DNA from 2 places in the Bacillus sp. NP247 genome. Region 2 is predicted to be linked to the other one. Evidence: a T-box and tRNA genes for the amino acid it is inferred to sense, from the RefSeq annotation. Region 2 holds a T-box; the other holds one or more tRNA genes.
The links. The T-box of region 2 lies ahead of KPL75_RS09005 (valine--tRNA ligase). A T-box ahead of a tRNA ligase gene usually reads a tRNA of that ligase, here a tRNA-Val.
Positions count from the first base shown of each region.

Region 1 (16,366 bases), 2.2 Mb from region 2:
AAATAAAACAAATGAGATAACGTTGCTAATCACCTTCCAAATTAATTTCATCGTCTCTCTCCCTCTCCGTTGTTTTATATTATTTGAAGTATGCAATATCCATCTCCGTTCTTTAACAAGAACACAATTAAATAATATAACGAACAATACAGAAATGCAATAAGAAAATTTACAATTATTAGTTAAATAACTTTTAAAATACATACAAAAAAGACCGTGACAAAACCTCATCACAGTCTCTATACTAACAATTTATTTCTCTTCTGATTTCATTCCTTGTTTATTTCGGCGTAGCACTACATATAAAATGGCTCCAAATAATAAAATCGCACCTATTCCAACACTTATCACTTTCATATTGGATTCCTTTACTTCAGGTGCAACTGTATCTTTTTTAGGCATCACAAAAGTAACCTCTTCTTTTGAAAGAACATTTACAGTCGCAATCGTTTGATTATTTTTTATAATATCTACCGCACCAACTACTTCACCGCGATGAATTCCTTTTTGGTACAAAGCCTCTTTATCCACTGAATTAACCCGAAAAGCCGTTTTTACATTTTTCCCTTCATCTTTCTTTAGCATAAGCTCAGCACTTTTTTCCAATTCAGAATCAACATCTTTATTTAAATACGTTGTCTTTTGATGCCAACTATGCTTATCTAGTACAGTTTGCTTCGTAAATTGCCCAAAAGAATATTCCGCCATCTGCTTCAAATCTTCATAAATTTCAGGTCTTTGAGAAGCCATTACTACATTTATAATACGATTTCCATCCTTCTCATTTAATAAAACGAGCGTATTGCGCGCTTCATTCGTAAATCCTGTCTTACCACCAATACTATACGGATTTTCAAAATAAGTAGACTTATTAAAAATAGACACTGTTTGCGTAGATGTCGTAACCGTCGTTCTTTTCGTATTCATCGCTTGTAAAATTTCAGGATACTTTTGCACGCCTCTCGTAATCATCGCCATATCATATGGCGTCGTATAATGATTGGGATCATGCAATCCATTTGGCGTTACAAAATGGCTATCTTTAGCCCCTAATTGCTTCGCCTTTTCATTCATCATATTAGCGAAATTTTCAACACTTCCTCCAATACGCTCCGCAATCGCATACGACACATCATTCGCACTCAACACCATTAAAATCATAAGTGCAGTATTTCTATTAATAGTCTCACCAGGTTGAAACTCAATTTGATAATTACTCTTCTCTTGATCTAATGCTAATTGTGAAAACGTAAATTGATCCTCTGGCTTCGTATGCTCCATCAGTAAAATCGCCGTTAACACTTTCGTCATACTAGCAGGGAACGCACGATGATGTGCATTTTTGTCGTACAACATATCTCCTGTTTTCGCATCAATCGTAGTTGCAAACTGACTAAAAACATTCGGCCCTTCCGCAGGTGGAGGTGCCACTTGCTCCGGATTTATTCCAACATTCGTCTCAGCATATAACGTCATAGGTGTCAAAAAAAATAAACAAATAACCATAATAAAAACCGAAATTTTCTTAAAATTTACCATATGACTCTCCCTTTTCACTTTACTTTCACATTCTATAAAATAACTCTACCAATCCATACGCAATTTGTATTAAATTGGAAGAATATTCACTATTTTTTACTATATCACACTTTTACGATAAGGAACATAAATATACAATAAAAAATAAGAAGGAATTACTCTTTCTTATCCTTCTCATCAATCAACGAATCTATTAACTTTTGACTAGCTTCCTCAGGCGTAATCTCATCCGTCATACCCATAAATGACCAACCTTTAGAATCGACCCACTCAACGAACTCTTGCAAAAACTCATCATGTGTCACATCCACATCAAGAATCGAGCCATCAATCGAAATCGTTCTATTTTTAGACACACGCATCTTGAACGTTTTTCTTACCATTACAATTATTCTCCCTCTACTCCTGAATATTTATAAATATCTTGTACTTCTTTTATACATGATTTCTTGAAAATTGTAAAAAGGATATATTGGCCAATTTGCATATTAAAAATGAAAATCTCTTATTATATAACCCTCACACTACATTCATTTAGTCATAAATTACGGAATACATCCATATAAAAAAACAGACCAACTTACATTTTATCACACTAAATATACTTGACTTTAGTACAATTAAATGGAATATATTAGAAAATACCTTAAAATGAGGAGGAACTCCATGGCGCGTTGTACGTATTGTAAAACGAAGTGGAAAGTAAAAGATGTATGGTCGATACTCATAACATTTGAAAAAGATTGTCCGTATTGTTTTGGAAGACAATATCTATCAAAGAAAACATTGAACGCTATGCCTGAACTTATAAGCTTACCTTTACACTTCTTACTCCCTTTTCTAGTTGATTTGAGTGATGAAGGACCTTTGGATTGGTATCGGAAAACATAACATAGCCGCTTTATTCAAAACCCGATTGCTATTAAAGTCTCTTCTTATATATATTCCCGAATACACTACTAGCGTGATTCCAAATACTTTACCTTTAACAGATTACTATAAAAATATTGTAAAATTTCAGTTAATTATATATAATTGCTTTAGCATAATGATTAAAGATGCTATTACATAAGCATTTTTGAAGATCCCGTAGCTCAGCAGGGAGAGCGCCACCTTGACAGGGTGGAGGTCGTGAGTTCGAGCCTCTCCGGGGTCATAAAAAAACACCATATCAACCTATTAGGTGATATGGTGTCTCTTTTTATCCAAGTTACTTCTTATAAAAACTAAAAATCTTGCCATTTAATTACTTCCCACCAAACATCTTCTCCAAAGACTTCGCATTAGCAAATAACAATTCTTGTAGGTTGTCATCAGCAACAATTTTGTAGTCACCATCTTTGTCTTTCTTTAAGTTCAATGTAACTTCACGAGTTGCCATTATTGCTTCTTTATCTGATAAGTGTTTGATGATCGCTGATGTCATCGTTTTTTCTATTACCTTTTCAGATTTCTCTTTGTCTTCACTAAAGGCACTAGCGAAAGCCATTGGCATAACTTCTCCCATTGCTTTTGTTACAGCAACAGATAGATCAACAGATGTAACTTTCACTTTAACTTCTGCTTTGTCATCCTTTTTTGATACTTCTTCTAGCTTTTCAAATTTAAAGCCCTTCGTAATTGCGCTTAGCATTGCTTTTCCGTCAGCATCATCTGTTTTTTCATTTAGTTTACTAAACTCTTTGTCACTTTCAACAAATGTACGAGCTTTTTCTAAGTCACCTTTTTGTATTGCTGTTAAAAATTCTTCAGCAGTATCTTTCGGATTTGCACATCCCGCTAGAACACCAACTGTTAATCCTACTACCATCATTAACAGCAATAATTTCTTTACCTTTTTCACGTTCATTCTCCTCTTACCTTTTCTTTTCTTTGCTAGTAAGCCATCATTATAAAATAGTATAAAACTTACATTACAAATATTTTTCAGTATAAAATTTATACGATTTGTTTTCTATTCTTTCCCAAAAGATGAAGAGCCTTGTAGCATTTCTACAAGGCTCTTCATCTATCAATCCGTATCCGTAGCGCAAATTAGCCACATTTTATGCTCTTTACTATCTAACACCATCCAAGTATTATCCCATGCAACATCGTAAAACCAATCTGTCCAAGGGCTTTGACTCTCAAACACTATAATATCCTCATAACGATCTTGGAACATGTATTGGCATACCTCGCTCGCTAATTGCTTCGCGACTACCATTCTCTCCGGAAAGTATTTATATGCTCCTCCTCTTATAATTTGAAATGCGATACTCCCATCAAGCATTACCGCGCTATTATATTCAAATTGAAACTTATATTTTTCTGATGTATGTATTTTTAATTCCTCTAAGTTATTGATTATATCTAAAGAGTTGAAGATTTTTTTGAAAAAGTGCTTGTATCTGTCTATTTCATAAGGTATTTCTTTGAAAAAATTTTCGTTATGTACTTTAAAACAGCTTATTACTGCTCCACCATTTAAGTTTTGTTTCTTAAATGTATTTATAAGCTGCTCAATAGATAAATCATTCGTTTCTATTTTTTCAAAGGCTCCTGCTTTCCATCCCATAACGCCCACTACTCTCTATTAAAAATTTGTTTCTTCATTATTATAGTACTTGTTTTAGCATCGGCCTTGCTACTCTATATTCTTCACTATTAGGTTCTTTTACGAGTATGTGGCGCCTTTCATCCTCTTCTTCTAAAATCATTTCAAATACTTCTGTTTTTTCTTGTAATATGTTGGATTCACTATCTTTAGTAGGCTGTTTGCTTGTTTCAATTTTCTTTGTTACTTCGCCAAGTTTTTGTCCGACTTCTTCTGCTTTGGCAGGTTCATTCGTAATGTAGTATTCCTGGCCCTCCCATACTAATATAGGTGGTACATGTTCTCGTTTGTTGCATATTATGTAAGTAATACTAGCTATAAGTAGTAGACATACTGCTATAAAGAAGATAGCTTTTTTATTCATATACTATTCTCCTTACCTATCATTTTATTGGATTATATAATATACAGAATAGATAGTAAATGGATTTTATGGTAATTTTTGTTTTATTTTTCAAATAGAAAAACCTTACTGTAAAGTAAGGTTCCGTTTTTAAATTCTATAATGTTTTATTAATTAAAACGATCATTACGATAATCGCTATAAACATAACAACTAAACAGCCGATCATTTTATAAAATCCTCTTTTCGTTAACGTTCCACCTTGGACGTCTTTACGAATAAATAGGAACACCGCTAAAAATAAAACAAGCCCCATACCAAAAGCGTACATCATTTGCATTTGTTAATCTTCCTTTCTCTCTTACATCTTAATATCTTTTCGATAAAACAACAAACGCTATAAAGACTGTACTCATCGTAAGTGCCATTAATATGTTTAATAGTTCAACCGCAGATAGTGTAATTACTTTTAAGTTTAAGCCGATAGAGAAAAGAAGATAGTATGCTGTTAATGCAAAAAATGTCACGAACATTCCTTTGTAACGAATGAGTTTCATTCGCTCATCTTTTTCTTTAAATTGCGGGTGCAAGTAGCTTAGGCAGAAACTCATAATCATCATTGCAAGCAATGGATAAGTTATAGCCGGCGGTGCGGAATGTGTCATTACGCCCGTTAGTACCATAAATCCACTCATAAACAGAAAAATAATTCCCATAATTACAAAGTACTTTTGTGAATAATTCATCCTTTCTCCCCCTCTTCTTTTCCTTCATGAATAAATACATGTTCTATCGTTGTCTGAAATGTTTTCGCTATTTCAAATGCTAACGGAAGTGATGGATCATATTTCCCCTTTTCAATCGAGATAATGGTTTGTCTGGAAACTCCAAGTTTCTCAGCCAATTTTTCTTGAGATAGTCCAAATTTTTTTCGGTATTCAACCATTTTATTTTCCAAGGAAATTTCTCCCTCCTCCCTTATATCGAGTATAAATGTAAAGGAAACTTTACGTCAAGGTTCCTTTACATTCTTTTGAATTATTTTGCATTCTATTTATCCCGTATTAACGGGCAGTAAGACTCCTACCTCAAAATTCGGCGGATGCGAGAAAGTTAGGTGGGAGATAACTGCCCGTTAATGCCCGATTGGTTCAACTAATAATCAGTGGAGGATGGACAAAACCCACACTGATTAAAGTTTCACTTTATATAGAAGAAATTTTTTCAAATTCAGCACGTCTATTTTGAAATGAAACATGGAACAATGTATATAGCCGTTATTATATTTCCTCCCCGCTTTTGTGAAAATTTAATATCTCCATATTTGTTTTATCCTTTTAAAATATTTCATTCTTCTCTTTATTGGGTGATGTGCGCTATTATTTTTACGTTGTTTTTCGCCATATTTATAGAAACTAACGGTTTATGAAGCATTTTTTATGTATAGCCACTTTTTTTGTAGAAATCCTTCATTTTCCTTTCAATATTTAACACTATCGATATAAAGTTTATGGTAAATTCATAATTTTTTATTTTTTATACTATATTCCGTTATATTGTTGTATAATATCAATGAAAGCGCTTATTATTTCAATATACATAATTCGAACCCGATTTTATCGAAACATTCTGATAGTTATACTTATATTTAAATTCAACAATTATAGTTATTAATGTAGGTATACCAAATATATCCACCCCATTTTTCTGTAAAATTACTTTATAACATGAAAGATTAACTTGGGTGATAAGTTATTGTGAATGTTTTTTTACAAAACAGATAAGTAATAGTGTTTGGTATTATGTAAATTATTGTAATAACATAAGATTAAAGAAAAACATTTACATTAATTATTATTTCATCAATTATTGAAAAAGAGCAAAATGCACCTTTTTGGATAGGAAAAGGATTATATGCATTGGGAGGTTTAAACAAATGACGAGGAAGAATACAACGACAAACCCTTGGGCCAAGTTCCATGGTCCGAACCTTGGTTATGTTATTGAACAGTATGATCTTTACGTAACTGGAGCAGGTTCTGTTGATCCGGAATTACAAGAGCTTTTTGAAATTTTTGGAGCTCCTTCGTTTCAAGATGATGTCGTAACAGGGGACAACACAGCAACACATTTTTCTCCTCAAAACACAGGGAACATTGAAAAGATTCTTAAAGTCGTTCAACTTGTTGAACAGATTCGTTCTTTCGGGCATACGTTGGCTCACATCAATCCGATGGAAGATGCTGCAAATGGGCAATCTCTTATCGAGAAAACAATGAACGAACTGAGCGATGCTGATTTGAAAGCGATTCCAGCTAAAACAGTATGGCAAGATGCACCAGAGGGTATTCACACTGCACTTGATGTAATTCATAGATTGAAAGACGTTTATACAAAATCTTTAGCTTATGAATTCTCACATATACAAGATAGTGAAGAACGCGCGTGGTTGCATCAAATGGTGGAATCAAATTCATTGCGTCAACCATTATCAAATAAAAAACGAACTGCTCTTTTAAAACGTTTAACTGCTGTTGAAGGTTTCGAGCAATTCTTGCATAAAACATTCGTTGGTCAAAAACGTTTCTCAATAGAGGGCGTTGATATGCTTGTACCTGTACTAGATGAAATTGTTTCAGAAGGTGCTAAAGGCGGCGTTGAAGATGTCATGATTGGTATGGCTCACCGTGGTCGTCTAAGCGTACTCGCTCACGTACTAGAAAAGCCATATGGTCACATGTTTGCTGAGTTCAAACATGCAAAAATAGAAGGCGCAGTGGCAAATGCTGGCTGGACTGGCGACGTGAAATACCATTTAGGTAGAGAACAAGTCGTTGGTAATGAAGAAGTTAGCACCCGTGTTACATTAGCAAATAACCCGAGTCATCTTGAGTTCGTTAACCCTGTTGTTGAAGGTTTCGCACGTGCAGCTCAAGAGAATCGTAAAAAATCTGGTCTTCCAGAACAAGATACTACAAAGTCATTCGTAATTTTAGTTCATGGTGATGCTGCATTCCCTGGTCAAGGTGTTGTGTCTGAAACATTGAACTTAAGTAGATTGAATGCATACCAAACTGGCGGAACTATTCATGTTATCGCAAATAATGCAGTCGGCTTTACGACTGATAGCTATGATTCTCGTTCTACTAAATATTCAAGTGACCTTGCAAAAGGTTTCGATATTCCGATTGTTCACGTGAACGCTGATGATCCGGAAGCTTGTCTTGCTGCTGCAAACCTTGCGATTCAATATCGTACGCTGTTCAAAAAGGACTTCTTAATCGATTTAATCGGTTACCGCCGATATGGTCATAACGAAATGGATGATCCAGCAGTTACGCAACCACAAGTGTACAAAAAAATTAAAAACCACCCAACTGTAAGAGCAATTTATGCAGATCAATTACAATCTGCTGGTGTTCTGAATGCAGATGAGGTTGAAACAATTACTCAGTTTATGCAAGAGGAATTAAAGGCTGAATACGCACAAGTGCCACCAGCTGATACGAGTGCTGCAACAATTCACGTTAAAGTTCCAGAGGTTGTTGCAAAAGGAATCCAGCCAATTGACACTGGTGTTTCAATTGACTCGCTTCGTGCAATTAATGAAGGACTATTATCTTGGCCTGAAGGCTTTAACGTATATCCAAAAGTGAAGAAAATTCTTGAGCGCCGTAAAGATGCTCTGGAAGAGAACGGTAAAATTGAATGGGCACTTGCTGAATCTTTAGCATTCGCTTCTATTTTGCAAGAAGGTACGCCAATTCGTTTAACTGGTCAAGATTCACAGCGTGGTACATTTGCGCATCGTCATATCGTATTACACGATACTGATACAAACGAAACATATTCACCATTACATCGTTTACCGAACATTAACGCATCATTCTCTGTTCATAACAGTCCGTTATCAGAAGCTGCTGTTGTTGGTTACGAATATGGTTACAACGTATTTGCTCCAGAAACTCTTGTGATGTGGGAAGCTCAATACGGTGACTTCTCAAATACTGCGCAAGCATTATTTGATCAATATGTTTCAGCAGGAAGAGCGAAATGGGGTCAAAAATCAGGTCTAGTTCTTCTATTACCACACGGTTATGAAGGTCAAGGACCGGAGCATTCTAGTGCACGTCCAGAGCGTTTCTTACAATTAGCTGCTGAGAACAACTGGACAGTTGCAAACTTAACGAGCGCAGCACAATACTTCCATATCTTGCGCCGTCAAGCATCTATCTTAGGAACAGAGGCGGTTCGGCCATTAGTAATTATGACGCCGAAAAGCTTATTACGTCACCCACTTACACTTTCTACAGGTAGTGAGTTAAGTGAAGGACGTTTCCAACCTGCTTTAGAACAAGGAAACCTTGGTGCGAAACCAAACAAAGTAAAACGTCTTGTTTTAAGTACAGGTAAAATGGCAATTGACTTAGCAGCAGAAATCGAGAGTGGTAAGCATGAGTACAGCCTAGATGAAGTTCATATGGTTCGTATCGAGCAGTTGTACCCATTCCCTGCTGAAAAAGTTCAATCTATTATTAAACGCTTTAAAAACTTAGAAGAAATCATTTGGGTTCAAGAAGAACCTCGTAATATGGGCGCATGGCATTACATGGCTCCAATTCTGTTCGAACTAGCTGGGGATAACGTGAAAACAGGTTACATTGGACGCCCGGATCGTTCTAGCCCATCTGGTGGCGATCCATTCGCTCACAAAGCTGAGCAAGAATTAATCGTTGCACACGCTTTAGATGTGAAGTACAACTTCCGTCAAGATAAACAAGAAATTGAAGTTTTCAGCAACTGAAAGTAACAATGAGTTTTTCAGGCTCAGCTGTGGCAGATAGTCTGCCACAGCCGGGCTAACAAATGGAGATTACCGAAGATTAAAGAAAACAAAACACACCGTTAGGCAAATAAGGGGAGGACATTTAAAATGATCGAAATTAAAGTACCTGAGCTTGCAGAATCTATTTCAGAAGGAACTATTTCACAATGGCTTATCAACGTAGGCGACAAAGTTGAGAAAGGTGGCAGCGTTGTTGAGCTTGAGACTGACAAAGTCAATGTAGAAATCATTGCAGAAGATTCAGGTATTGTATCGAAGTTACTAGGCGAACCTGGAGATACAGTTGAAGTTGGCGCTACTATCGCAATTTTAGACGCAAACGGCGCAGCAGTTGCAGTAAGTACACCTGCTCCGGCTAATGAGCAACCAAAACAAGAAACTACTGAAGCACCGAAAGCAGCAGCTCCAAGTGCTGAACAAAATAAAGCGTTGCAAGGTTTACCAAATACAAATCGTCCTATCGCATCACCAGCTGCTCGCAAAATGGCTCGCGAATTAGGGATCGACTTAAACGACGTACGTAGCACAGATCCACTTGGACGTGTGAGACCACATGATGTACAAGCTCACGCTGCAGCGCCAAAAGAAGCACCAGCTGCTCCAAAACAAAGTCCGGCTCCAGTTGCAAAAACTGAATTCGAAAAACCAGTTGAGCGTGTGAAAATGTCCCGCCGCCGTCAAACAATTGCAAAACGTCTTGTAGAAGTTCAACAAACATCTGCAATGTTAACTACATTTAACGAAGTTGATATGAGTGCAATCATGGAATTACGTAAAGAACGCAAAGATGCTTTCGAGAAAAAACATGATGTACGTCTTGGCTTTATGTCATTCTTCACAAAAGCAGTTGTTGCAGCATTAAAACAGTTCCCATTATTAAATGCTGAAATTCAAGGCGACGAGCTTATCATTAAAAAATTCTATGATATCGGTATTGCAGTAGCAGCTCCAGATGGATTAGTTGTTCCAGTTGTACGCGATGCTAACCAATTGAACTTCGCTGAAATTGAAAGCGAGATTCGTAATTTAGGTCTGAAAGCACGCGATAATAAACTTTCATTAAAAGAGCTACAAGGTGGTACATTTACGATTACAAACGGTGGCGTGTTCGGTTCTCTAATGTCGACACCAATCCTAAATAGTCCACAAGTAGGTATTCTAGGGATGCATAAAATCCAAGTACGTCCAGTTGCGATCGATAACGAGCGTATGGAAAACCGTCCAATGATGTACCTTGCACTATCTTACGATCACCGTATTGTTGATGGTAAAGAAGCAGTTAGCTTCCTTGTTGCTGTTAAAGATATGCTTGAAGATCCAAAATCATTATTATTAGAAGGTTGATAGATTATTAATCTATTAAAGGCTGTAGAATGAATCATTCTACAGCCTTTTTTCATTATGTTCATACGGGACAAATCACACTACATAGACTAATAATGTATGCCTAAAACGTAAGGGGGATAAACATGAATAACCTTCCAGTTCATGCAAAACTTAAAGCAAATAAGGATACTTTCTTCCTCCCCGATTCAAACGGGGGTGTTTACTTTCGAAATAACTCCAGTTCATTCCGTATGGATGGTGATGGAATTTATGACTGGATTGAGAAATTAATGCCTATGTTTAACGGTAATCATTCTTTGACAGAAATAACCGATGGTCTCCCTCTCCCCTATCAAAATCGTGTACTTGAAATTGGAGAGATTTTATATGAAAATGGTTTCGTTCGTGATGTAAGCCAAGATGCTCCCCACGAATTAAACAGTGCATTACTCGACAGGTATGCTTCGCAAATTGAGTTTTTAGAAGCTGATTCCCATTCAGGCGCGTTAAAATTCGAAACGTACCGCGCAGCAAATGTGCTTATAATTGGTTCTGGCGATATGCTTACTTCACTAGTTTCGTCTTTATTAGAATCTGGTTTACCTACATTTCATTATCTTGTTACAGATCGTGCTGAAACAAACTACGATCGAATTCATGAACTAAGCGAACGTGCATATGCAAATGATAGCAATGTACTTATTCAAGAAATAGATATTACAATTGATCTTCCTTTACATGAAGTATTCGAGCCTTTCGACTGGATTTTATACGTTTCCCAAAATGGAGATATTGAAAGTTTAAGAGCAATCCATACTATTTGTAGAGAGTTTAAGAAAAATTTCATACCAGCTATTTTCTTATCAAGAATTGGTTTAGCTGGACCTGTCGTAACTGCGGACCGTGAAGAATGCTGGGAATCAGCTTGGCATCGTCTACACGAAACTACTTTACAAAGTGAAAATCCATCTGAACCTTTCTCACCAATTACATCTGCAATGTTAGCAAATATTATCGTTTTTGAGTTATTTAAACATGTCGCTGAAGATTCACACAGGCAGCATAATCCTCAATTCTTTTTATTAAACTTGGAAACACTTGAAGGAAAGTGGCACCCTTTCATAAAACATCTTCTCGCAACCGATGAAATCTTTACAATTGATACGGTGCAAAATCTTCAAGAAAACCTTGCCCATCGTTCCGGACAATATACTTCAACTGAACTTTTTCGTTTTTTTGATACGTTAACTTCTAAAGAAGCTGGCATATTCCACATGTGGGATGAACAAGATTTACACCAATTACCTTTATCACAGTGCTATATTCAAGTTGCAAATCCATTATCAGACGGACCTACCTCTCCTCTTCCTACTATAGCTTGCGGTGGATTAACTCATAATGAAGCACGCCGTGAAGCTGGTTTAACAGGAGTTGAAATATATGTAGCTGAAATGATTCATCGTCTTATCCCCGAACATACTGATATCGGTATTGGTGCTGGGGAAACGATGACAGAAGGTGTATACCGAGCACTACAAAAACATTTAAATAATAAGTTATATGAACGCCAATCACATATGCTAGAGGAGATTACAGAGCTTGATTTAACCGAAATTTATGATAAACATTGCAGGTTTTACTACGATGCTCTCTCTACAATTCATGAAATACCTAAAGTAGGAATGAGTAAGGAGTTACTTGGTTTTCCTGTCGTTTGGATCGGTATAAATGATAGATGGTATGGTGCGGCCAATATTAATATAACACTCGCGTTAAGAAATGCTCTGCAACAAGCACTCCTTCATATTCAAAATGAAGAGATTCCTTATAAAGCTAATATGTTACCAGAATCATCCATCGTTTTATATAGTACGGATTCTGTTAGAGTAGCAATACAAGAAGAGGAAGAAATTCCAGGCGTACAGTCTTTACAAGTTGCCTTGCAAAATTTAGCGGAAAACAATTTTTATCCATTCGTTTTTGATTTAGCTATTGAGTCATTTTTAAGAGACAACTTAGACGGTGTATATGGGGTATTAATTGCAAAGGAGGATGACCAATGACTCAAAACATATTACTTATAGGAGATGGCCTACTCACAGAATATGTACATGAGCAATTGTGTAAGCAATATTCACTCATCCGCCAGCATACAATTACAGAAGCTCTCCCTGAAAACATTCATCTTGCTCTCGTCTTACATGACGGGTCTCCTTCTTCCGTACATCATGATGCTGAGCTTATCTTTCGCTCAAATCATATTCCGTGGCTTCGCGCGTTTACTTCGTTTGGTGAAGGTGTTATCGGTCCTTTCGTGAAGCCTTTTACAACTGGATGTTCCCACTGCGCTGATGGACGCCGGTTTATAGCTGGCTTTGATCAAAAAGAAATGTGGGAACTACAACGAAAATATGCATTAAAAGCAGAGAACGTGACGAGGCGTGATGTACGCGCCACCCAAAATGGAATGTTACAAATGTGCCAGCTCATTCATGCTGAAACAGAGAAGATATTAACTAACAAACATTCTTCTATAGACAATGAACTCATTTTACTGGACTTACAAACGTTACAATGTACCCGGCATTCGTTTCTTCCAGACCCTCTCTGTCCGGTATGCAGCAATTTGTCTGACGATACAGCAGATGCAGCGCAAATTTCTTTACAACCAAGTTTGAAAACGAGTACTGAAACGTATCGCTGTCGTTCCATTCATGAGCTAAACACATTTTTAACGAGAGACTATTTAGATTACCGGACTGGTATTTTAAACGGCCAAATGCAACATTCTTTATTACCGTTTGCTGATGTCATTATAAACATGCCATTACTGTTCGGAAATGAAGGTGTCGCGGGCCGAACTCATTCATTCGCACTTAGTGAAGCAACCGCTATTTTAGAAGGATTAGAACGATATTGCGGTATGTCGCCTCGTGGGAAAAAGCCAAATGTGCATGGTAGTTTTCATGAGCTGGAGCATATTGCACTGAATCCCCTCACACTCGGTGTGCATACAAATGAACATTACAATCGTGATAGTTTTCCATTTAAGCCGTTTGATCCTGATTATGAGCAAAACTGGGTATGGGGATACTCTTTATCACAAAGCCAGCCACTTTTAGTTCCAGAATCAATCGCTTATTATAGCCTTGGTCAACGAGATGCTTTCGTATATGAAACATCAAATGGATGTGCGATTGGTGGTAGTTTAGAAGAGGCAATTTTTCACGGCATTTTAGAAATTGTAGAGCGTGACGCCTTTTTGCTCACTTGGTATGCCGAATTACCTCTTCCCCGCCTTGATCTTAGTTCAGCAAATGATACGGAATTACAATTAATGATCCAGCGGTTACACACGATTACCGGGTATGAATTACATGCTTTTAATGCGACGATGGAACATGGTATCCCGGGCCTATGGGTCATTGCAAAAAATACGCGTGAAAATGGAATGAACGTTGTTTGTGCAGGAGGCTCTCATTTAGACCCAATCCGAGCTCTAAAGAGTGCAATTCACGAAATAGCAGGCATGTTACTTATAACAGACGATGAGCTCACACAAAAAAGAGAGCATTATGAAAACTGCTTACAAGATCCTTACCTCGTTAATAACATGGAAGATCATAGTATGCTGTACGGATTGAAAGAAGCGGAAGAACGTCTTCACTTCCTTTTACGTGAAGATGCTCCGGTGCAAACGTTCCAAGAAATGAATGCATTACAATCATTTGATATGGATTTAACATCTGATCTTCATCAACTTTTAAACAGGTTACATCAATCTGGACTTGAAGTAATTGTTGTAGATCAAACGGTCCCCCTTATAGAAAAGAACGGCTTACATTGTGTAAAAGTCATTATTCCAGGCATGTTACCGATGACGTTTGGCCACCATCTCACTCGGGTTACAGGACTGGATAGAGTGTATACCGTACCGATGACACTTGGATATAGGGCTGAGCCTTTAACGAATGAATGTTTAAATCCACACCCGCATCCGTTTCCATAATTCATAGCGAGGGGGAATTTTGATGCAACTGGATACTTTTTTACATCATCTCCATTTTTCTATTAATGAAATTATGTCGTCCGATAAAGAGACTGATTGGGAAGACGCACCACTTCCTTATAAATTATATCGAAATTTACCAGTCATCCCTCTCTCTTTAGAAATCCCATTAAATTTGCGGAATTCTTCTACTAAACCTAACTTAGAGGAAATCGGTCATTATCTTTGGTACTCATTTGGTTTAACACAATTATGTCAGCCTACTACTAACCTAGAAAATAATAAAACAACGACTCTATTTCGAAGATTCATCCCTTCTGGGGGTGCTTTATATCCAAATGAATTATATATGTATTTAAAAATTGATCATTATCCAGACGGCATTTACCATTACGACGCCGCGCATCACCGTCTTATCTTACTTCGCGAAGGAAATTTTGATTCTTATCTTACAGAAGCACTCGGCAATCGTTGCAACATACATTCTTGTTTTGGTGCTGCATTTGTATCCACTATGTTTTGGAAAAACTTCTTTAAATACAATAACTTTTCGTATCGTCTGCAAGGATTAGATAGTGGTGTTCTAATCGGGCAATTGCTTGAATGCGCAAAACAATTCGGTTATACAAATGGTGTGTATTTTCAGTTTCTAGACCGGGCAATGAATCATTTACTTGGACTGTCAGAAGGTGAAGAAAGTGTGTATGCTGTTCTTCCTTTAAGTACAGAACCAAGTGCAGATTGGTTTCACAACAATCATCGTGAAAATAAAACAGTTACTTCTCATGACTTGTTGCAACAAATCCCGCCGTTAATACATGAGCATTTCGTTCGTTCAAAACATGTAGATGACTATCCGATGATAAAAAAAACAAACGCGGCATCTATGGTCGAATCCACCGAATACTTTCAAACGTTAACACATGCAGAAAATTATCAATATAGTTCGCATACTGTGCATCTACCGCAAGCAGAGCGTTTATCATATGATTTCTTACAACTTTGTAAAAAACGATATTCACCTGATTCTGATTTCATTTTAACGAAATGGGATGCAGTCGAGCTCGCTACTCTACTCCAAGAAGCGAGCCTCTCCTTCCCTTATTACAACGACCTTGATGGCAAATATTTAAATAAAAACGCACGAGTCTCATTATATGGATGTTTTTATAACGTAAAAGACATTGAAAACGGTGCTTACGCTTATAACAGTAAAACGCATTCCATACAGCCCATAAGGCACGGAGACCTTCGTTATTCTCTGCAATCCAGTATGACGATGGATAACGTAAACCTTTTTCAAGCACCGCTTTGCTTACATGTAGTCGGAAAGAAAGATTACTATACAAATACATTAGGCTATAGAGGATATCGCATTCACCAAATGGAAGCTGGTATACTCGTTCATAAACTTGTTTCAGCTGCGACCGCTATGGGAATGGGTGGTCATCCTTTACTCAGTTTTGATACAAATTCATGTGATCAATTGTACGGGATTGATGCCAGAAATGAAACTTCACTCATTCAAATTCCGGTTGGGGCGTATCGGGCGCGGAATTGGCTAAAAGGGTCCTTGCATAATTAGAAGCACGCCGATTAATGGTGTGCTTTTTTTGAAGGAGTTAGATTATTAAAAGCGAAATAAATACATATTCTTATATAAAAGGAGAGTTTGAATTGAGTATTTTACAAAGATTAATCAAACAA
Region 1 is NZ_CP076653.1:3,913,191-3,929,556, reverse strand. Features, by position in the region: gene sipW (signal peptidase I SipW) at 1-51, opposite strand, end outside; gene KPL75_RS20465 (D-alanyl-D-alanine carboxypeptidase family protein) at 253-1,539, opposite strand; gene KPL75_RS20460 (hypothetical protein) at 1,695-1,922, opposite strand; gene KPL75_RS20455 (hypothetical protein) at 2,206-2,430, shown strand; tRNA gene KPL75_RS20450 (tRNA-Val) at 2,623-2,695, shown strand; gene KPL75_RS20445 (hypothetical protein) at 2,786-3,382, opposite strand; gene KPL75_RS20440 (hypothetical protein) at 3,551-4,096, opposite strand; gene KPL75_RS20435 (hypothetical protein) at 4,137-4,499, opposite strand; gene KPL75_RS20430 (DUF3976 domain-containing protein) at 4,636-4,818, opposite strand; gene KPL75_RS20425 (permease) at 4,847-5,224, opposite strand; gene KPL75_RS20420 (helix-turn-helix transcriptional regulator) at 5,221-5,436, opposite strand; gene odhA (2-oxoglutarate dehydrogenase E1 component) at 6,415-9,282, shown strand; gene odhB (2-oxoglutarate dehydrogenase complex dihydrolipoyllysine-residue succinyltransferase) at 9,412-10,668, shown strand; gene KPL75_RS20405 (putative thiazole-containing bacteriocin maturation protein) at 10,794-12,713, shown strand; gene KPL75_RS20400 (TOMM precursor leader peptide-binding protein) at 12,710-14,659, shown strand; gene KPL75_RS20395 (SagB family peptide dehydrogenase) at 14,682-16,244, shown strand; gene KPL75_RS20390 (class I SAM-dependent methyltransferase) at 16,337-16,366, shown strand, end outside.
Region 1: it has a tRNA-Val gene. The T-box ahead of KPL75_RS09005 (valine--tRNA ligase) is inferred to sense a tRNA for this amino acid. The anticodon was not compared.

Region 2 (16,366 bases):
ACAGATTCAGAAACGAATCCTATTTTAACTTTATTGTCAGGGATTTATTTTTATGTTTGGTTATTGATTACGATGTCATTAGTCATTAATCGATTTATGCGCATTGACTTTTTAGTTTTTTTTACAAATGTTGTAGCATTTGGCGTAAGCGCTTTTTCTATTTTTACACCGCTCGGAAAGATGTCGCCAGTACTTGCAGAGCAATTAGTTTCAGAACTTGTATACGTGCATGTCGGTATGGCGATTATTTCTTATGCAACATTTACTGTATCGTTTATTTTTTCTATTATGTATTTATTGCAATATCGTCTATTAAAAAAGAAAAAGTGGAATGCGAGATTAAGAAGATTAGGGAATTTGCCGAAGCTTGAATCTATGTCTTACGGATTAAATTTATTTTCTGTTCCGTTTTTCTTATTAGCAATTATATTAGGATGCATATGGGGATATACAAAATTGGATAATTTCCATTGGTATGATACGAAGGTAATCGGGTCCTTTGTCGTTCTATTTGTATATTGCGTGGGCTTATATTTACGAGCGGCAGATGTGTTGCAAGGTAAGAAAATTGTGCAGTGGAATATCGGGGCATTTCTCGTAATGCTAGTTAACATTTTTCTATTAAGCAGTTTATCTAATTTCCACTTTTGGTATTTATAATGAGGAGAGAGAATTATGCGCAAAATTATTGTAGGTTCACGAAAGAGTAAACTAGCATTAACACAAACTAATTGGTTTATTGATCAATTAAAAGCGCTTGGTTTACCATATGAATTTGAAGTGAAAGAAATTGTCACAAAAGGTGATGTTATTTTAGATGTTACTCTTTCAAAAGTAGGCGGAAAAGGTTTATTTGTAAAGGAAATTGAACACGCGTTACTTACGAAAGAAATTGATATGGCTGTACATAGTATGAAAGATATGCCAGCTGTACTTCCAGATGGATTAACGATTGGTTGTACACCAAAGCGCGTTGACCCTCGTGATGCTTTTATTTCTAAAAACGGAGAATCGTTTAAAGACTTAGAAGAAGGCGCGATCTTAGGGACGAGTAGTTTGAGACGTAGTGCACAATTACTAGCTGCGAGACCAGATTTACAAGTGAAATGGATTCGCGGGAATATCGATACCCGCTTACGTAAGTTAAAAGATGAAGATTACGATGCAATTATTTTAGCGACAGCTGGATTACAGAGAATGGGCTGGGACGGAGAAGTTATTACAGAACATTTAGATGAAACGTTATGTGTACCAGCCGTAGGACAAGGTGCATTAGCGATTGAATGTCGTGAGGATGATAAGGATTTACTTCAGTTGTTATCGCATATGAATGATGCAGTAACAGAAAGAACAGTGGCAGCGGAGCGAGTATTTCTTCATAAACTTGAAGGTGGATGCCAAGTTCCAATTGCTGGGTATGCAACTCTTACAAAGGATGATGCAATCGAATTAACAGCACTTGTCGGTTCTATGGACGGCTCTGTTTTATTGAAAGAGATAGTAGTAGGCAATGATCCGAAGCAAGTTGGATTAGAGGCTGCGGACCGTTTAATTAAACAAGGAGCGAAAGAGCTCATCCTTGCTGCAAATAAGGAGCAACAATAAATATGGATGCTCTCGCTGGCAAAATAGTATTGATTACACGTGCCCAGCATCAAGCGAAACAAATGAGTGTAGCAGTGAAAGAAAGGAGCGGAATTCCATTGGAAATTCCGCTTTTGCGTATGGAAGGCACATCTCATAGGCGAATTCAACGTATAACAAGGCAACTACATTCGTATGACTGGGTTATTTTTACGAGTAAAAATGGTGTAGCTTTTTTTCTAGATGATTTGAAAAAGAAAATGCCATTAACTATTAAAATCGCTGCGGTAGGCGTGAAAACAAAATTAGAGTTAGAAAAAAGGGGCTATCAAGTTCATTTTGTTCCGACCTCATTTGTTGCAGAAGCATTTGCCGAAGAGTTTCTAAAAGAATTAAGTGGAAACGAGCGTATTTTATTTCCGAAAGGGAATTTAGCAAGAGATGTAATCCCGGTTAAACTTAGGGAGTTTGGTGTTTTTCTAGATGAGCTAATCGTATATGGTACGAAGGTGAATGTAGAGAAAAAACAAGAACTTATAGCAGCATTGAAATTAGGGGAAGTAAATATTATTACATTTACGAGCCCTTCAACTGTTGATAGTTTTGTTCGTTTACTTGAGGGCACAAACTGGAGAGAATGGACAAAAAAATGTACAATTGCTTGTATAGGGCCTATTACGGAAAAAGAGGCGCTCCTTTATTTTCCACATGTTATTGTGCCGAAAGAGTACACTGTAGAAGCATTACTACAATGCATTTGTGAATATATAAAGTGAAACTTTAATCAGTGGGGGTTTTGTTCATCCCCCACTGATTATTAGTTGAACCAATCGGGCGTTTACGGGCAGTTGATCTCCCGCCTAACTTCTTTACTCCAGCCGAATTTTGAGGTGGGGGTCTTACTGCCCGTTAATGCGGGATAAAATAAAAGAATGGGGATAGAAATCTATGAACTCTTTACAATTTAATCGTCATCGTCGCTTAAGACAAAGCGGGGGCATGCGTGCGCTTGTGCGTGAAACGTTTTTACATACGGAAGATTTTATTTACCCTATTTTTGTATTAGAAGGAGAGAATGTTCGTAATGAAGTTCCTTCTATGCCAGGCGTATATCAAATGTCTTTAGATTTATTGCAAGCTGAAATACAAGAGGTTGTTGATTTAGGTATTCGTTCTGTTATTGTATTTGGTTTACCTGCTGAAAAGGATGAAGTTGGATCATCAGCATATTGTGATCATGGAATTGTACAGCGTGCCATTAAGCAAATTAAAGGTGAGTTCCCTGAGTTAGTAGTAGTTGCGGATACATGTTTATGTCAATTCACAAGCCATGGTCATTGCGGTGTAATTGAAGATGGTATTATTTTAAATGACGAGTCTCTTGCAGTTCTTGCGAAAACAGCTGTAAGTCAAGCGAAAGCAGGAGCGGACATTATTGCGCCATCAAACATGATGGACGGATTCGTAACAGCAATTCGCCATGCGTTAGATGAAAATGGTTTTGGACACGTACCAGTTATGTCGTACGCTGTGAAATATTCATCAGCATTTTATGGACCGTTCCGTGATGCTGCACATGGTGCACCGCAGTTTGGTGACCGTAAAACATATCAAATGGACCCGGCGAACCGTATGGAAGCATTCCGTGAAGCAGAATCAGATGTAATGGAAGGTGCTGATTTCTTAATTGTAAAGCCAGCTCTTTCTTACTTAGATATCATTCGTGATGTGAAAAATAACTTTAATTTACCAATCGTTGCTTACAACGTAAGTGGTGAATATTCAATGATTAAAGCGGCAGCGCAAAATGGTTGGATTAATGAAAAAGAAGTTGTGCTTGAAAAATTGATTAGCATGAAACGTGCAGGAGCAGACTTAATTATTACGTATCATGCGAAAGATGCAGCAAGATGGTTACAAGAAGGGGGCGCTAAATAATGAAAAAGTTTGATAAGTCGATTGCGGCGTTTGAAGAGGCTCAAGATTTAATGCCTGGAGGCGTAAATAGCCCTGTTCGTGCTTTTAAGTCTGTTGGTATGAATCCGCTGTTTATGGAGCGCGGAAAAGGCTCTAAAGTATATGATATCGATGGGAATGAATACATCGATTACGTATTATCGTGGGGACCTTTAATCCATGGTCATGCGAACGATCGTGTTGTTGAGGCTTTAAAAGCTGTTGCTGAAAAAGGAACAAGCTTTGGTGCACCAACAGAAATTGAAAATAAATTAGCGCAGCTTGTTATTGAGCGTGTACCATCAATTGAGATTGTGCGTATGGTTAACTCTGGAACAGAGGCGACAATGAGTGCATTGCGTTTAGCTCGTGGTTACACTGGACGTAACAAAATTTTGAAATTCATTGGTTGTTATCACGGCCATGGTGATTCTTTATTGATTAAAGCAGGTTCGGGTGTAGCGACGCTAGGTTTACCAGATAGCCCTGGTGTACCAGAGGGTGTAGCGAAAAATACGATTACAGTAGCGTACAACGATTTAGAAAGTGTAAAATATGCTTTCGAACAATTCGGTGATGACATCGCTTGTATAATTGTAGAACCAGTGGCAGGGAATATGGGTGTTGTTCCCCCGCAACCAGGATTTTTAGAAGGACTTCGTGAAGTGACAGAGAAAAACGGTGCACTACTTATTTTTGATGAAGTAATGACAGGATTCCGTGTTGCGTATAATTGTGGACAAGGTTACTACGGCGTAACTCCTGACTTAACTTGTTTAGGTAAAGTAATAGGTGGTGGCTTGCCGGTAGGAGCATACGGTGGTAAAGCAGAAATTATGCGTCAAGTTGCACCAAGCGGACCGATTTATCAAGCCGGAACATTATCGGGTAATCCACTTGCAATGACAGCAGGTTATGAAACGCTAGTGCAGTTAACGCCAGAATCATATGTGGAATTTGAGCGTAAAGCAGAAATGTTAGAGTCTGGACTACGTAAGGCAGCTGAAAAGCATAATATCCCGCATCACATTAATCGTGCAGGTTCTATGATTGGCATTTTCTTTACAGATGAGCAGGTTATTAATTATGATGCAGCAAAATCTTCAAACTTAGAATTCTTTGCAGCTTACTATCGTGAAATGGTAGAACAAGGTGTATTTTTACCACCTTCTCAATTTGAAGGTTTATTCTTATCGACAGCACATAGTGATGCAGATATTGAGGCGACAATTGCGGCGGCCGAAATTGCAATGTCAAAATTAAAAGCATAATTTCTTAGAGAAAATCGCTTTCCATTAGGGGAGCGATTTTTTTTATTCATAAAGTAGCCTTAGGGAACATAAATCTGTAATGACATATAGTTTGGGAGGGGGAAAAGAAGTGGCAACAGATCATTCATTACGATTTTCGTTAAAAGAATCTGTTTGGTTCCAAAAGGGACAGGAAGTCGAAGAACTTTTGTCAATTTCGTTAGATCCAGACGTTGAGATAGAGGAGCTCGATCATGAAGTTATCGTGAGAGGGCAATTAGATTTAACGGGAGAGTATGTTGCACGGCAAGATGATTCAGCTTATTCATTACGAGAGCTATCACCAGCAAAGGCAATTGATTATGTAGAAACAAGGGAAGACGGGGTTAATGAGCTTGTCCATTCCTTTCCGCTCGAAATATCAATTCCAAGAAATCGAGTGAAAGTAATTGAAGAATTATATGTATCAATTGAGGAATTTGATTATGAATTAAAGGAAAATGGTTGCTTACAACTATTAGCGGATATATCTATTACAGGTTTATGTGACGAGGAAAGAACCGAGGATGAAGAGGAAGAGACGGTGTATGCCGAGTTAGAGGGTGATTCAGCTGAAGAGAATGAAAATAGACCCACGCAGTACGAAGAAGTACCAGCCTATAAAGAATCAGATGGATGGGAAGATTATGCATTTGAACCGTTCCAGCTAGAAGAAAGAAAAGAGCAAGAAATAGAGGAAGAGGAATTAGAAGAACATGAATTTGCGGGGCGTGAAGAGGAGAAAGAAACGACGCCACAATTTGAATTGTTCGGGCGAAAAAATTTCAAGAAAGAAAAAGCGAAAAAGCAGGAAGAGCCAGAGGAAGAAGCATATTCACAGCGAGATGAAAACGCACTTTATTTAACGAAATTATTTACGAAAGAACCAGAAGAAGAATTTACGAAGTTAAGAATGTACTTCGTACAAGAAGGAGATACAATTGAATCTGTTGCAGAACGTTATGAAACGACTATACAAAACTTATATCGTGTAAATCAATCAGAAGATATATATTTAACTACAGGGCAAATTATATATATTCCTGTTTCAAAAGCAAAGGCGAAATAAGTGAGTGAGTTTTTTCACTCACCTCTTTTCTTTTCCTAGAAGCTATGTTTTGAATAAGAAAGGGTTATTCGTATGGATATTGAATTACGAAATCGCTATGAACCCATTGTCAGGCAATATAGATTGGACACTCAGCATATAGAAGAGCACGGAAGTGTAATGAAAATTTATACGAATCAAGGTCCGTATGCGTTAAAGAAAATACAAGATAGAAAATTAGAGCGGAATAATTTTTTGCACCATATTCAATATTTGAAGGAGAAAGGTTTTTCGAATTATGTACCTATCTATCATACGACGGACGGGAATTATGTTTTAAGTGATGGGACGTATAGTTATTATTTAATGCCTTGGTTAGAACGTGCGGAAGGAAATGGCGAAGATAATGATCAATACCATAAGATGTTTCAAACGCTCGGGACGTTGCATCAAAAAACGGTGAAAGAGGAGACTTATACAGAAGAAGATTTAGAAAAACATTATACAAATATATCCGACCGCTGGGAAAATGATGGTGAGATATTAGAAGAGTTTCTTGTAGAATCTGAAGCGAAGTGGTATATGTCACCATTTGAATTACAATATTGTACGTATTATCACCATGTTATGAGAGCGCGTGAGTTCGCAACGAAACAATTAAGTGAATGGCATGATGCAATGAAAGAAAAGGAAAAAACACGTACTACTTTCGTTCATGGAAATGTATCGCTCAATCACTTTTTATTTGATTATGAACGAAACGGTTATTTTATTAGTTTAGAAAAGTCTCGGTTTGCTACACCGGTACAGGATATCGTCAGCTTTTATTCAAGATCTTTAAACACATATCCAATTGCGCGGAGTGACCGCTTTGAATGGTATCAAATGTACCAAAAAAATTTTCCATTTACGAAAGAGGAGCAACTTCTTATGTTTGCGTATATGACGTACCCGTCGCATTTTATTCGGCAAATTCAGTCATATACGAAAAGAAGAAAGAGTCGTAATGAAGATAATGAGCTTCGCGGAGTGAAAAGCCTACAGCAATCGCATTGGCTCGTTAGTAATACAGAATATTTCCTTTCACAATTACAAGCTGCCCAGCAAGGGAACGGATAAAGTGAAACTTAAATCAGTGGGGGGGGTTCATCCCCCGCTGATTATTAGCCCTCATCAATCGGGCGTTTACGGACAGCAGGGCTCCCACCTAACTTCTTTGCTTCAGCCGGTGGGGTTCTTACTGCCCGCAAATAGCGGGATAAAGAAGGTAAGTAGGGAGAACCCTGCTTATCTTCTTTTTATTAGTTCCATAAAGAGATAAAGGTCGCAGTTTCAAATTTATCTTGACGAATAAGGTTTCGTTTTTTACACTATTGTATATAATAATTAACAATCATATAAATGCCTTGAAGGGGAAGAGTATAACATGAAACGTCTTCAGAGAGGAGAATCATTAGCTGGGAGATTCTCTAGATAGTTATGTTAGAAGGTAGCCCTGGAGCATCTTTTCTGAACGGAATAGTTCTCATTAGGAAAAGACGGATTTGTCCGTTATCAAATTAAGAGTATAAGCAAATTCTGAATTTGTTTGTAAATAAAGGTGGTACCGCGATGTCCCTCGTCCTTTTTTGGATGAGGGACATTTTTCATTTTAAGGAGGGAAAATAATGTCAAACACGGAAAATAATTTACCAACTAAATATGATCATATGTCCGTTGAAGAAGGCCTTTATAAGTGGTGGCTTGAAGGCAAATATTTCGAAGCAACAGGAGACGAGAAGAAACAACCGTATACAATTGTAATTCCACCTCCGAACGTAACTGGTAAGTTACACTTAGGTCATGCTTGGGATACAACTCTTCAAGATATTTTAACTCGTACGAAGCGTATGCAAGGATACGATGTATTATGGCTTCCAGGAATGGACCATGCTGGTATCGCAACACAAGCGAAAGTAGAAGGGAAGCTTCGTGAAGAAGGTATTTCACGTTACGATCTTGGCCGTGAGAAATTCCTTGAAAAAGCTTGGGAGTGGAAAGAAGAGTACGCTTCTCACATTCGTCAACAATGGGGAAAAGTTGGTTTAGGACTAGACTATTCTCGTGAACGTTTCACATTAGACGAAGGTTTATCTGATGCAGTTAATAAAGTATTCGTTCAATTATACGAAAAAGGCTTAATTTACCGCGGTGAGTATATCATCAACTGGGACCCAGCAACACGCACGGCTCTTTCTGATATTGAAGTAATTCATAAAGAAGTTCAAGGTGCATTCTACCATATGAACTATCCGTTAACAGACGGTTCAGGTCACATTCGCCTTGCTACTACTCGTCCAGAAACGATGCTTGGTGATACAGCGGTAGCGGTTCATCCAGAAGATGATCGTTACAAACATTTAATCGGAAAAACAGTTACACTTCCAATCGTAGGCCGTGAGATTCCGATTATTGCTGATGAGTACGTAGAAAAAGACTTCGGAACAGGTGTTGTAAAAATTACACCAGCTCATGACCCGAATGACTTTGAAGTAGGTAACCGTCATGACTTACCACGCATTTTAGTAATGAATGAAGATGGATCGATGAACGAAAAAGCTGGTAAGTATAACGGTATGGATCGTTTCGAATGCCGTAAAGCGTTAGTGAAAGACTTACAAGAGGCTGGCGTATTAGTAGAAATCGAGCCTCATATGCATTCAGTGGGTCATAGTGAGCGTAGCGGTGCAGTAGTTGAGCCTTACTTATCAACACAATGGTTCGTAAAAATGGCTCCACTTGCAGAAAAAGCAGTAGCACTTCAACAAAAAGAAGAAGAAAAAGTAACGTTCGTACCAGAGCGTTTTGAAAACACATACTTACGCTGGATGGAAAACATTCATGACTGGTGTATTTCTCGTCAATTATGGTGGGGACACCGCATCCCAGCTTGGTATCATAAAGAAACTGGTGAAGTATACGTAGGTACAGAAGCACCAGCAGATATTGAAAACTGGAATCAAGATAATGACGTACTTGATACATGGTTCAGTTCAGCGTTATGGCCGTTCTCAACACTTGGCTGGCCGAATGAAGATGCAGCAGACTTTAAAAAGTTCTATTCAACAGATGCTTTAGTAACTGGTTATGACATCATCTTCTTCTGGGTATCTCGTATGATTTTCCAAGGTTTAGAGTTTACAGGAGAGCGTCCATTTAAAGATGTATTAATTCACGGTTTAGTTCGTGATGAGCAAGGGCGTAAAATGAGTAAATCTCTTGGTAACGGTATTGATCCGATGGATGTTATCGAGAAGTACGGTGCAGATGCAATGCGTTACTTCTTATCAACAGGAAGTGCACCAGGTCAAGATTTACGTTTCAGCATGGAAAAAGTAGAATCTACTTGGAACTTCATTAATAAAATTTGGAATGCATCACGTTTCGTATTAATGAACATGGATGACATGAAGTATGAAGAAATCGATTTAACTGGTGAAAAATCAGTTGCAGATAAGTGGATTTTAACTCGCTTAAACGAAACAATCGAAAGTGTAACACGTAACATGGATAAATATGAGTTCGGTGAAGCTGGTCGTTCATTATACAACTTCATTTGGGATGATTTCTGTGACTGGTACATTGAGATGGCGAAACTGCCACTATACGGTGAAGATGAAGCAGCTAAGAAAACAACTCGTTCTATTTTAGCTTACGTATTAGACCAAACGATGCGTCTATTACACCCATTCATGCCATTTGTAACAGAGAAAATTTGGCAGCATTTACCGCATGAAGGCGAGTCTATTACAGTAGCGGCATGGCCAACAGTTCGTGAAGATTTACAAGATAAAGAAGCGGCAGCAGAAATGCACCTTCTAGTTGATATCATTCGCTCTGTTCGTAACATCCGTGCGGAAGTAAATACACCAATGAGCAAAAAAGTTCAAATGCAAATTAAAGCAAAAGACGAGGCAGTACTAGCTCAGCTTACGAAAAACAGTTCTTACATTGAGCGTTTCTGTAACCCAAGTGAACTAACAATTAAGATTGATTTACAAGCGCCAGAAAAAGCGATGACTGCAATCGTATCAGGTGCAGAGTTATTCTTACCATTAGCTGATCTTATCAATCTTGATGAAGAGAAAGCACGTCTTGAAAAAGAACTTGAGAAGTTCGATAAAGAAGTAGAGCGTGTACAGAAGAAACTTTCAAACCAAGGATTCGTAGCGAAAGCTCCTGCAGAAGTTATTGACGGAGAGCGTGCGAAAGAGCAAGATTATCTAGAAAAACGCGAAGCGGTTCGTCAACGTCTAGCTGACCTTGAAAAATAAAAATGTTTTTCAGAGACTCACTATATTGGTGAGTCTCTTTTCTTTGCGTATAATAGAATTAAGAAGTTTGTCTTTTGAAAGGGGAATAGCAAACGTGATACATACATACGAAGAAGCGATAAGCTGGATTCATAGCCGATTGAAATTTGGGATAAAACCAGGACTAGAAAGAATGCAATGGATGTTGGAAGAACTCGGAAATCCAGAGCGTCATATAAAATGTGTTCATCTTGCCGGTACAAATGGAAAAGGTTCAACTTTAACATATATGCGCTACATGTTAGAAGGCGCGAAATATAAAGTAGGAACGTTTACATCGCCTTATATAGAAACATTCAATGAACGTATTAGTGTAAACGGGATACCGATTGCAGATGAAGAGATTGCGGAACTTGTAAATATGGTAAAGCCAGTCGTTGAAAAATTAGATGAGACGGACTTAGGAGAAGCGACTGAGTTTGAAATCATTACAGTAATGGCAATTTGTTATTTCGGTAAAATTAATTTCTGTGATGTTGTTTTATTTGAAACGGGGCTTGGGGGAAGATTTGATTCTACAAATGTTATTCATCCGGTTCTCACGATTATTACGAACATCGGTCACGATCATATGCATATTTTAGGCAATACACTAGGAGAAATTGCATATGAAAAGGCAGGAATTATTAAGTCTGGTGTTCCAGTTATTACTGGTGTGAAAAATGAAGAAGCATTACAAGTAATTCAAAAGGTTGCTAAGGAAAATCATGCAAGCTTATATGAACTTGGAAAACAGTTTACAACGTTACATAAACATTCTAATGAAGATGGGGAACATTTTGATTTTGCATGTCCATTCGCCTCGTTTGAAAATGTTCAGATTTCAATGAAAGGTATTCATCAAGTAGGCAATGCAGCGCTAGCACTTATGGCAGTAATGTATTTAAAAACATATTTATCATTTTTAATTAATGAAGAGGAAATGAAAGCTGGTTTACAAGAAGCCTACTGGATTGGTCGATTTGAAAAGTTACAAAGCAATCCAGATATTATAATAGATGGTGCTCATAATCCAGAAGGTATTGAAAGTCTTGTAACAACAGTAGAGGCACATTATAAAAAGAAGAATGTAATAATTTTATTTACTGCTCTTGGTGACAAACAGTTACATAACATGGTAGGGCAATTAGAAAAAGTTGCTGATGAAATAATATTTACGACGTTTGCCTTTGATCGTGCCATTTCTGCTGACAAGCTTGCATCGTATTCACAACAAGAGTCAAAATTAGTTTTTGAAGATTGGAAAGAGGCAATTGATACAAAGGTTGAAATGATAGGAGAACATGATGTCTTTATTATAACGGGTTCTTTGTATTTCATTTCCGAAGTTAGAAAATATATTCGCGAGAAAAACTAGATAGTCTTTGCTATCTAGTTTTTTGTTCTACAAATGAAGTCAAATGCATACATATAAGATAATAATATAGGGTTATTTGACGAATTCCTCTGACAAATATCTCGTTTTTTTGTGGAATGAATATGATATGATGCGGACAACGACAAGAGGTGAGGTGTGAGTGTATGGACAAGCAATCACGAACAATCTCGGTGAAAGTAAATGGAACAGAAGCGAAGTATGAGGAAAAAAAGAAGGATGAGTTTGACTGGATGGTAGCAGAAAGTGAGAGACCGAAAAATGTCGTTCCGTTTCAAAAAGCGAAATCAGTATCTATGGAAAAATATCGAAAGAAGTGGAGTAATACATTAATTGCAATCGTTGCAACTGCAATTATTATTGGTACGGCGTTTGGAATGGGAATGCTGCATCTACTTAAAGGACAAGGGACGACAGGGGAAAGCGAAGTAACAGCTTTGAAGCAGACGGGGAATGAAGAACCAAAGGTGGGAGGAACGGCAGAACAAACAGTAGCACCAAAAGAGGAAAAACCAAAAGCACAGGTAGGAACGTCATTAGACCCGATGAAACTATTTTTCGTTCAAGGAGGGCTTTATTCCTCGGAGGAAAAAGGACAGGCTGCTATTGAAGAGTGGAAAAGTAATGGGGGCGTGGCTACTTTGAAACCGAGTGGCGATAAGTATGCTTTAGTTGTTGCTATTACGAGCGATGAACAGGCTGTTAATCAATTAATAGATCAGTATAAGCAAGATGGTGTTTCAGTTTTGAAAAAAAATTGGGATATTACAGATAAAGCATTGCTCAAAACGGATAAAGAAGTGGGAGGGTTTTTAGCGAAAGTGCAGCCATTATATACTCATTTAGTAAAATATGTGTCCAGCGTACAAACTAGTGGAAAAAGTAATCCCAAAGATGTAGAAGCGATTCAAAAAGAGTGGAAAGCTATTGAACAGGAAGGCAAGAGTATGAAGCGTGAAGATGCGAAGAAGCTTTATACGTATACGTCAGTAGCGGTGCAAACGATTAAGGAAGGAAAGAGCGATAAGGAATCTGTAGCTAAATTAAATCAAGTTATTATTGATGGATTACTTTCGTACGAAAAAATGGTTTCACAAAAAGTAAAAGAATAAGATAATAAGATGAAGGGGAAAGAAGTACATATACTTCTTTCTTTTCTTTTGAATTTAGAGCAAAGTGCTTTCTGTATGGGCAGAATATAATCGTATTTAAACAGAACTATTATTTTGTCTAGAGAAAATGATATTTCTAGAATTTGTGGGGAAACTATTCCTTTGATACGATTGATTTGAATTATTCTGCTTCATGTGAGAAGGGAAGGAGAAAATATGAGGAAAATTATTTTAGCTTCAGGATCACCTAGGAGGAAGGAACTGCTTGAATTAGCTGATGTGCCATTTGAAATCGTTATTAGTGAAGTAGAAGAGACGATTGGTGCATATTCATCACCTTCTGATATTGTTATGTCGCTTGCTTTGCAAAAAGCATCTGCTGTGGCAGAAAATCATAGTGATCACGTTGTACTAGGTGCAGATACAATTGTTACATATGATTCGCGTATTCTTGGAAAGCCGTCTAATGAGCTTGAGGCGAAAGAAATGCTACAATTATTATCAGGGAAAACACACGAAGTATACACAGGTGTTGCAATTATATCGAAAGAAAAAACGGCAACTTTTTATGAACGTACAGAAGTAACATTTTGGGAATTAACAGAAGAGGAAATAGACGTATACGTTGCAACGAAGGAACCACTTGATAAAGCAGGAAGCTATGGAATTCAAGGTAAAGGGTCTATTTTTGTTCAACATATTCAAGGGGACTACTACAGTGTAGTTGGCTTACCAATTGCGCGTCTTGTCCGTGAATTAAAACAGTTTGATAGCGATGTAACCCATGCGTAAAATTGCATGGGGTTTTCTTTAGGAGAAATCGTAAAAGGGGTGGAGAGATGAACGGTATTCGTGATGTTGTGAGAGAAGAACAGCCACGGGAGCGTTTATTGTTAGAAGGAGCAGGAAGTTTATCGAATCGAGAACTTCTTGCAGTTTTACTCAGAACGGGTTCTAAAGAAGAAACGGTGTTAACGTTATCGGATAATATTCTACATCATTTTGACGGCTTACGAATGTTAAAGGATGCAACGTTAGAAGAGATGATGAGCATTCATGGTGTTGGAATTGCAAAGGCGTCGCAGCTTATGGCTGCTTTTGAATTGGGTAGAAGAATGGTACGTTTAGAATATCAAAATAGATACAGTATTCGAAGTCCAGAAGATTGTGCGAGTTATATGATGGAAGAGATGCGTTTTTTGCAACAGGAGCATTTTGTTTGTTTATATTTGAATACGAAAAATCAAGTTATACATAGGCAAACGATTTTTATTGGAAGTTTAAATACGTCGATTGTGCACCCAAGGGAAGTTTTTAAAGAAGCGTTCCGTCGGGCAGCAGCCTCTATTATATGTCTTCATAACCATCCCTCAGGAGATCCGGCGCCGAGCCGTGAAGATATTGAAGTTACAAAACGATTAGTAGAATGTGGTCGAATTATCGGAATTGAAGTACTTGATCATATCATAATAGGTGACCATAAATTCGTGAGTTTAAAGGAGAAAGGTCATATTTAAGACTATTCTTTTTACTTATTTTGTTTTATAATGTGACTTATGAGTTTTTTGTAGAAAATTATCTACAAAAAGGATGCAGATATAAAAAAACGTACTGTTTTTATAAATATAAAGTAAGAAAAATGAGTCCGTGAAAATAAGAAGGGAAGATAAATGATATGTTTGGATTTGGTGGATTTACTCGCGATCTTGGAATAGACTTAGGAACAGCGAACACGCTTGTATATGTGAAAGGAAAAGGTGTAGTTTTACGTGAACCTTCAGTAGTAGCATTACAAACTGATACGAAACAAATCGTTGCGGTAGGTAGCGATGCAAAACAAATGATTGGTCGTACACCAGGTAACGTAGTGGCACTTCGCCCTATGAAAGATGGTGTAATTGCTGATTACGAAACAACAGCAACAATGATGAAATACTACATTCAACAAGCTCAAAAATCAAATGGATTCTTCTCACGTAAACCATACGTAATGGTATGTGTACCATCTGGTATTACAGCTGTAGAAAGACGTGCAGTAATCGATGCGACTCGTCAAGCTGGTGCTCGTGATGCTTATCCAATCGAAGAGCCATTTGCAGCAGCAATTGGCGCAAACTTACCTGTTTGGGAGCCGACTGGTAGTATGGTTGTTGATATCGGTGGTGGTACAACAGAAGTTGCAATTATTTCTTTAGGTGGTATTGTAACAAGTCAATCAGTTCGTGTTGCTGGTGATGATATGGATGATTCAATCATTCAGTACATTAAGAAAAGCTATAACTTAATGATCGGTGAAAGAACAGCTGAAGCATTAAAATTAGAAATCGGTTCTGCAGGCGAGCCAGAAGGTATCGAGCCTATGGAAATTCGCGGTCGTGATTTAGTAAGTGGTTTACCAAAAACAGTACTAATTCAACCAGAAGAAATTGCAGATGCATTAAAAGATACAGTAGATGCGATTGTAGAATCAGTTAAAAATACGTTAGAGAAAACTCCACCTGAATTAGCGGCAGATATTATGGACCGTGGTATCGTATTAACAGGTGGTGGGGCATTATTACGTAACTTAGATAAAGTTATTAGTGAAGAAACAAATATGCCAGTTCTTGTTGCAGAAGACCCATTAGATTGCGTAGCAATTGGAACGGGTAAAGCATTAGACAATATCGATCTTTTCAAAACTGCTGCTCGATAATATGGCAAAATAAAAATCTGTAAAATTAAGAGGGTGTGAAAGTGCCACAGTTTTTCTTAAACAAAAGATTAATTGTTTTGTTAGTTAGTATTATTCTTCTCGTGGCATTGATTGGAATCTCATTGAAAGAACGGAACAGTTTATCATGGCCAGAGCAGTTTATAAAAGATACTGTCGGTGTTGTAGAACGTGTATTCCAAAAGCCAGCGAATTATGTTGCGGGATTCTTCGAAAACGTAGAAGATGTAAAGCGCACGTATGAAGAGAATAAAAAGCTGAAAGCAAAATTAGATACTACCGCAAATTTATCTATAGTAGTGAAAAATTTAGAGGATGAGAATAGAAAGCTACGAGAATTATCTGGTAAAGAACAGTTACCTGGTGATTATACGGAAGTGCAAGCTACAGTTGTTTCTCGTAATCCCGATAAATGGTACGATCTAGTTGGAATTGATAAAGGTGCACAGCAAGGGATCAAAAAAGATATGGCTGTTGTAACTCCGAAAGGTTTAGTTGGACGCGTAAAAAGTGTATCTCAGTTTACATCGTCAGTAGAGTTGTTAAGTTCGATGAGCCGAACAAACCGTGTTTCTGCTATTGTACAAGGACAAGAAAATATCTTTGGATTGATTGAAGGTTACGATAAAGAAAAACAATTACTTCTTTTCACAAAGATTAGCTCTGATGCAAAGGTAGAAAAAGATCAAATAGTTGTAACATCTGGACTTGGTGATATCTTCCCGAAAGGTCTTGCGATTGGGAAAATTGTTGATGTTCAGCCAGATCCGTACGGTTTAACAAAAACAGCTTATGTAAAACCATCCGCTGATTTAAATGATGTAGAGCATATTATAGTTGCAAAACGTGATATGCCTACAGCGCCGTTAGAATAGGAGGGAGAGAAGAGATGATGAAGGTTTTAAAAAGAGCAGCTCTTCCTCTTTTGCTCCTTTTT
Region 2 is NZ_CP076653.1:1,701,458-1,717,823, reverse strand. Features, by position in the region: gene KPL75_RS09040 (cytochrome c biogenesis protein) at 1-660, shown strand, start outside; gene hemC (hydroxymethylbilane synthase) at 676-1,605, shown strand; gene hemD (uroporphyrinogen-III synthase) at 1,608-2,360, shown strand; gene hemB (porphobilinogen synthase) at 2,533-3,522, shown strand; gene hemL (glutamate-1-semialdehyde 2,1-aminomutase) at 3,522-4,811, shown strand; gene spoVID (stage VI sporulation protein D) at 4,891-5,898, shown strand; gene ysxE (spore coat protein YsxE) at 5,971-6,996, shown strand; T-box leader at 7,275-7,506, shown strand; gene KPL75_RS09005 (valine--tRNA ligase) at 7,545-10,190, shown strand; gene KPL75_RS09000 (bifunctional folylpolyglutamate synthase/dihydrofolate synthase) at 10,285-11,586, shown strand; gene KPL75_RS08995 (stage II sporulation protein B) at 11,751-12,716, shown strand; gene KPL75_RS08990 (Maf family protein) at 12,933-13,508, shown strand; gene radC (DNA repair protein RadC) at 13,556-14,233, shown strand; gene mreB (cell shape-determining protein MreB) at 14,392-15,411, shown strand; gene mreC (rod shape-determining protein MreC) at 15,453-16,304, shown strand; gene mreD (rod shape-determining protein MreD) at 16,319-16,366, shown strand, end outside.